DNA from 3 places in the Serratia sp. TSA_105.2 genome. Region 2 is predicted to be linked to each of the others. Evidence: predicted binding sites of a transcription regulator. Region 2 holds the regulator's gene; each other region holds the start of a gene.
The links. Region 2 encodes Fur, which represses iron uptake genes when iron is present. Its sites were predicted from a motif close to ATAATAATGAGAACNACTATCAA; they were not measured.
Positions count from the first base shown of each region.

Region 1: ftnA (non-heme ferritin) is a predicted target of Fur. The motif match lies at 799-821, and genes of this name have one in related genera.
Region 3: ACUTSC_RS11375 (Nramp family divalent metal transporter) is a predicted target of Fur. The motif match lies at 1,393-1,415, and genes of this name have one in related genera.

Region 1 is NZ_JBQZFT010000001.1:1,147,077-1,149,348, reverse strand. It holds gene pip (prolyl aminopeptidase) at 1-365, shown strand, start outside; gene ACUTSC_RS05365 (DNA polymerase III subunit theta) at 399-629, opposite strand; gene ftnA (non-heme ferritin) at 974-1,492, shown strand; gene yobA (CopC domain-containing protein YobA) at 1,818-2,201, shown strand; gene copD (copper homeostasis membrane protein CopD) at 2,204-2,272, shown strand, end outside.
Region 2 is NZ_JBQZFT010000002.1:620,097-622,368, reverse strand. It holds gene ACUTSC_RS09385 (family 20 glycosylhydrolase) at 1-859, shown strand, start outside; gene fur (ferric iron uptake transcriptional regulator) at 1,104-1,550, opposite strand; gene fldA (flavodoxin FldA) at 1,880-2,272, opposite strand, start outside.
Region 3 is NZ_JBQZFT010000003.1:58,928-61,199, forward strand. It holds gene ACUTSC_RS11370 (NupC/NupG family nucleoside CNT transporter) at 1-1,077, opposite strand, end outside; gene ACUTSC_RS11375 (Nramp family divalent metal transporter) at 1,455-2,272, shown strand, end outside.

The sequences.
Region 1 (2,272 bases), on a different contig from region 2:
CCAAGCTGTGGAGCGTGTGGGAAGGGGAGACGGTGACGCTGTTGCCGAGCCGCGAATCCGCTTCGTTTGGTGAGGATGATTTCGCCCTGGCGTTCGCCCGCATTGAAAACCACTATTTCACCCATCTGGGCTTCCTGGAAAGCGATGACCAGCTGCTGCGCAATGTGCCGCTGATCCGCCATATTCCGGCGGTGATCGTCCACGGCCGCTATGACATGGCCTGCCAGGTGCAGAACGCCTGGGATCTGGCCAAGGCCTGGCCGGAAGCGGAGTTGCATATCGTGGAAGGGGCGGGGCATTCGTTTGATGAGCCGGGCATCTTGCACCAGCTGATGATCGCCACCGACCGGTTCGCCGGCAAGTGACGTAAAAAACCCGCCGTTACGGCGGGTTTTTTGTTATTTGACCTTCGGCTCGTACGGCAGGCGCGAAAACCTGTGGGATTCCGCGCGGTAGTGCGCCACGCGCTCGCGAAAATAGTCGCGCAGCGCTTCCGGCTGCTCACGCTCCACCACTTCCGGGATCACCGGCATGTTGTAGCGCTCTTTGTACGCCACGCCTGAGGCGGCGAGATCCACGTTCACCCGGTCCATCTCTTCTTTAGACAGCTCGGCCAGATTGTAACCCACGCTATGCTCCTTACTTACTTTGCCGCTTTGAACCTGCGCAGAAGGTAATCCACCCGGCGGCGCTTGGCAAGCCCGTTGCGCCGCTGCTGCGGGCGATATTTGTCCGGGAGTAATGCAATCTATTTATTCTTTTAAATAAGAATGATTCGCTTTTTGATTAAAATAAAAGATGAAAATAATTATCATGTTTATTCTCAATGTGGTGATGATATTTTAATTTGTTGATATATATGATTTTTATAATTAATGTGACTTGAGTGTAAATAAGGTGTTTTTATTTTTACGGCAGCAGGGCATAATGCGCGGAAATTAAATTCATGACCTGCAGAATAAAAGGAATCATTATGCTGACGCAAGAAATGACTCAAAAGCTGAATGAGCAACTGAATCTGGAGTTCTACTCCGCCAACCTGTACCTGCAGATGAGCGCATGGTGCAGCGATAAAGGCTTTGAAGGCGCCGCCGCATTTCTTAAAGAGCACTCTCAGGAAGAGATGCAGCATATGCAACGTCTGTTCGACTACCTGAGCGACACCGGCTCTCTGCCGCTGCTGGGCAGCATCGCCGCACCGCCGGTGACGTTCGAATCGCTGGCGGACGTGTTCCAGCAGACCTACGAACACGAACAGTTGATCACCCGTCAGATCAACGAACTGGCGCACGCCGCCATGACCGCACACGATTACTCCACCTTCAATTTCCTGCAGTGGTACGTGGCGGAGCAGCACGAAGAAGAGAAACTGTTCAAATCCGTGCTGGATAAGCTGGCGCTGGTGGGCACCAGCGGCAAAGGCCTGTTCTTCATCGACAAAGATCTGAAGAAAATGGGCGCGATGGGCCAGGGTGGCAACGGCCAGGCTTAATCTGCACCAGAACACCGAAAAACCGCGCGCGGGCGAGCCTGATGCGCGGTTTTTTTTACCCTGCGTTTATCGCGGTTATGCGGCGATACGTGCTGCCGGATCGCAAAATGCCAGTGATGTGCTCGACTTGCCGCAGCGTGGTCGTTATGATTTACCGCGATACGCTACAGGGATGGTAGAGTCAAAACAGCGGGTTAGCCGATACAACCCGTTTTTCTGTTTACCCGTGGCGCAATCATTTGCGGTGGGTTGGGGCCGCTGATACATCGCCTTGGCTGTGGCCTTAACCCTTATGACCCTCTTTATACTGTTAAGGGATACCACTGTGATCGGTAAAATTCGTTCCTCCTGTCGCCTGCTTTCCACCGTTTTTGTCCTGTTCGTCGGCCTGTCTTCGCAGCAAGCGCTGGCGCACGCCCACCTGAAAGTGGAAACGCCGAAGGCCGACGCCAGCGTCAGCCCGGCGCCGAAAGCGCTGACCCTCAGCTTCTCCGAAGGCATCGAGCCGAACTTCAGCGGCGTGAAAATCACCGGCCCGGACAACGCCGTGGTGAAAACCGGCAAGCTGCAGCTCGATCCGAACAACAACACCCAGGTCAACGTGCCGATCGAAGGCGAGCTGAGCGCGGGCAAATACAACGTCAGCTGGCATGTGGTTTCGGTCGACGGGCATAAAACCAAAGGCCAGTACAGCTTCACCGTAAACTGATCGTGAGTCTGGCGACCCTGTTCGTTCTGTGTCGCTTGGTGCACTTTGCGGCGGTGATGCTGATGTTCGGC
Region 2 (2,272 bases):
GGTCAGCAAGCTGGTGAAGGCGCATGGCATCGACAGAATGCAGGCCTGGCAGGATGGCCTGAAAGACGCCGAGAACGCGAAGGCGTTCGCCACCTCGCGCGTGGGCGTCAACTTCTGGGATACCCTGTACTGGGGCGGTTTCGATAGCGTCAACGACTGGGCCAACAAAGGGTATGAAGTGGTGGTTTCCAACCCGGACTACGTCTATATGGACTTCCCTTACGAGGTGAACCCGGACGAGCGCGGTTACTACTGGGGCACCCGCTTCAGCGACGAGCGCAAGGTGTTCAGCTTCGCGCCGGACAACATGCCACAGAACGCGGAAACCTCGGTCGACCGCGACGGCAACCACTTCAACGCCAAGAGCGACAAGCCGTGGCCGGGTGCCTACGGGCTGTCCGCTCAGCTGTGGAGCGAAACCCAGCGCACCGATCCGCAGATGGAATACATGATCTTCCCACGCGCGCTGTCAGTGGCTGAACGCGCCTGGCACCGCGCCGGTTGGGAGCAGGACTATCGCGCCGGCCGCGAATACAAAGGCGGGGAAACCCACTTTGTCGATACCAAGACGCTGGAGAAAGACTGGCTGCGCTTCGCCAATATCCTGGGGCAGCGTGAACTGGCCAAGCTGGACAAGGGCGGCGTCGCTTATCGTCTGCCGGTGCCGGGCGCACGCGTAGCGGGCGGCAAGCTGGAGGCGAATATCGCGCTGCCGGGGTTGGGCATCGAGTACTCCACCGACGGCGGCAAGCAGTGGCAGCGCTATGACGCCAAGGCCAAGCCGGCGATCTCCGGTGAAGTGCAGGTGCGTTCGGTCAGCCCGGACGGCAAACGCTACAGCCGCGCCGAGAAGGTCTAGGCCCGGTGCAATGGCCTGCTGCCCTGGCGGCGGCCGTATAACGAAGGGGGAATGCGTTCGCCCGCGCGTGTCGGCGTAGGGCGGACGTTGTAGTGAGAGTAGTACGTGGAGTCGCTGTGCCGCTGCAATTGTGATATTTCATGACATGATTTTCCCCGGCCTGTCCGGGGATTTTTTTGTCTGCTGCACAGCGGGCATAAAAAAACCGCCTCGGTGTGAGGCGGTTTTTCATAGCCGGTCAGGCTTATTTCTTGTCGTGCAGCGTTTCGTCTTCGCGGCAGTCACCGGTTTCGCAGTGGCCGTACAGATACAGGCTGTGGTTGGTGAGCTTGATGCCGTGTTGCTTGGCGATATCACGCTGGCGCACTTCGATGGATTCGTCGCTGAATTCGATCACTTTGCCGCAGTCCAGGCAAATAAGATGATCGTGGTGATGCTGTTGGGTCAGCTCGAACACGGACTTGCCGCCTTCGAAATTGTGACGTGTCACAATGCCCGCATCGTCAAACTGGTTCAGTACGCGATAAACCGTTGCCAGCCCGATCTCTTCGCCCATATCAATCAGTTTTTTGTACAAATCTTCCGCACTGACGTGATGGCATTCCGGATTTTGCAGTACTTCCAGGATTTTGAGTCGCGGAAGCGTGACTTTTAAGCCGGCCTTCTTCAATGCGATGTTGTTGTCGGTCATGCGAATTCAGTCCTGTTACTATGCTAATCAAGTTGAGGCGTACTCGCCTGTGGCATCGGTCGGCACAAAGAGTTAATGCGTCTCATTATAGAACCGGTTGTACTAAATGGAAACCGCCGGTTGTTAACAAAGATATAATTGCACTATTGCATGTTTTGCATGCAACGCCTTGATGGATGGGATAAACCGATATCTCAGTCTACCGTGACGGGGTGGGAAGTTACAAATCTGTAGCTTCTATCGCAGCAATCCCTGCTGCCGATGACGGCCCTGTGGGCACACTATGCACTTTACAGGGCCTTTGTTCAACCTTTCGCCAGTGCCGGGGCTTAGCCGACGATATCGGCCAGGCTCAGCTCTTCGACGATCTGTTTGACCCAAGCGTCCACGCGCTCGTTGGTCAGCTCCGGCTGACGGTCTTCGTCGATCGCCAAACCGATGAAGTGGTCGTCGTCCGCCAGGCCTTTGGAGGCCTCGAAGTGGTAGCCTTTGGTCGGCCAGTGGCCCACGATGGCCGCGCCGCGCGGTTCGATGATGTCGCGAATGGTGCCCATCGCGTCACAGAAGTATTCCGCGTAGTCTTCCTGGTCGCCGCAGCCGAACAGCGCCACCAGTTTGCCGTTGAAGTCGACTTCTTCCAGCGTCGGGAAGAAATCATCCCAGTCACACTGCGCTTCACCGTAATACCAGGTCGGGATACCCAGCAGCAGGATATCGAACCC
Region 3 (2,272 bases), on a different contig from region 2:
GCCTTTGATCGCACCGGCCACGATGCCGATGGAAGAGAAGTTGGCGAAGGACACCAGGAACACCGACAGGATCCCCAGGCTGCGCGGCGACAGCTCGGCAGACACTTTCTGCAGCTCCATCATTGCCACGAACTCGTTGGAAACCAGCTTGGTGGCCATGATGCTGCCAACCTGCAGGGCTTCGTGTTTAGGAATCCCCATGATCCAGGCGAACGGATAGAAGAAGTAGCCGAGGATTTCCTGGAAGCTCAGGCCGAAGATGGCGCTGAACACACCGTTGAGCGCGGCGATCAGGGCGATGAAGCCGATCAGCATCGCGGCAACGATAATCGCTACTTTGAAGCCGGCCAAGATATATTCACCCAGCATTTCGAAGAAGCTCTGGCCTTCATGCAGGTTGCCGAGGTGCAGCTCTTCTTCTTTATTGGTGTCGTACGGGTTGACCAGCGACAGCACGATAAAGGTGCTGAACATGTTCAATACCAGCGCCGCCACCACGAACTTGGCGTCCAGCATGGTCATGTAGGCGCCGACGATGGACATGGAAACCGTAGACATCGCGGTCGCCGCCATGGTGTACATGCGCTTTTCCGACATCTTGCCCAGGATATCCTTGTAGGCGATGAAGTTTTCGGATTGGCCCAGGATCAGCGAGCTGACGGCGTTGAACGACTCCAGCTTGCCCATGCCGTTCACTTTCGACAGCACGGTACCGATAATGCGGATGATGAACGGCAGCACCTTGATGTACTGCAGAATACCGATCAGCGCCGAAATGAAGACGATCGGGCACAGCACCTTCAGGAAGAAGAACGCCAGGCCTTTGTCGCCCATGCCGCCGAATACGAAATCAGTCCCTTGTCCCGCAAACCCGAGCAGTTTGTCAAACAGCGCGGCAAATCCTTTTACGAAGCCCAAACCCGCTTCCGAATGCAGGAAAAAGTAGGCCAGCAGTACTTCGATAACCAGTAGTTGAATAACATAGCGAATGCGGATGCTTTTACGATCGCGGCACACCAACAGGGCCAGGATCGCCACCACCACTATCGCCAACGCAAAGTGCGCAATATGGGACATGTTTGCTCCAAATTTGAGGCAGGCTGAATTTCGGCTGTCATTTTATGTAACGCTACGTTTAAAAACGAGACTTCTATTGCAAATATGGAAAATCATAGCGGGAGTTCTCCTAAAGTGTTGCGCAAAAGCATAAAAAATCAAGACGTTAAAGCGGCAATAGGAAATTCGTATTCTTGTGCTAACCTGTCTTTCAGGGGTATTGCAGCCCAAATCCCATCAGAAAAGCACGGAAATCGGCAAGCTCCGCGCTGAACCCTTCGATAAAACCGTTAATGTTGGCTATTACAGAGATAAGTTTTACCGCTCTAAATGCGCTTGATAATTATTATCATTTATATAGAGTGGAGATAAACGTAATTTCAGTAAGGGTTCAACATATGCTGAACAGTCGCGTGGTTGAAACCACCTCCGGTCGCTCCGCCAGAAAAATCAAACTCTCGCTGATGGGGCCCGCCTTCATCGCCGCTATCGGCTATATCGATCCCGGTAACTTCGCCACCAACATCCAGGCCGGCGCCTCGTTCGGTTACAGCCTGCTGTGGGTGGTGGTCTGGGCCAACGTGATGGCGATGCTGATCCAACTGTTGTCCGCCAAGCTGGGCATCGCCACCGGGAAAAACCTGGCCGAGCATATTCGCGATCGCTTTCCGCGGCCGGCGGTGTGGGCCTATTGGGTGCAGGCGGAGATCATCGCCATGGCGACCGATCTGGCCGAGTTTATCGGCGCGGCGATCGGCTTCAAGCTGTTGCTCGGCGTGTCCCTGTTACAGGGCGCGGTGTTGACCGGCATCGCCACCTTTTTAATCTTGATGCTGCAAAAGCGCGGGCAAAAGCCGCTGGAGCGGGTGATTGGCGGCCTGCTGCTGTTTGTCGCCGCCGCTTACATCGTCGAGCTGGCGTTCTCCCAGCCGCAGCTCGCGCCGCTGCTGAAGGGCATGGCGCTGCCCGATCTGCCTAACGGCGATGCGGTATTTCTGGCCGCCGGGGTATTGGGCGCCACCATCATGCCGCATGTGATCTACCTGCATTCGTCGCTCACCCAAATCGGCGGCGAGCACGACAAGGCGGAGCGCTATGCCGCCACCAAAGTCGATGTCGCCGTGGCCATGACCATTGCCGGTTTCGTTAACCTGGCGATGATGGCCACCGCCGCCGCCGCGTTTCATTTCAGCGGCCACAGCGGCATCGCCGATCT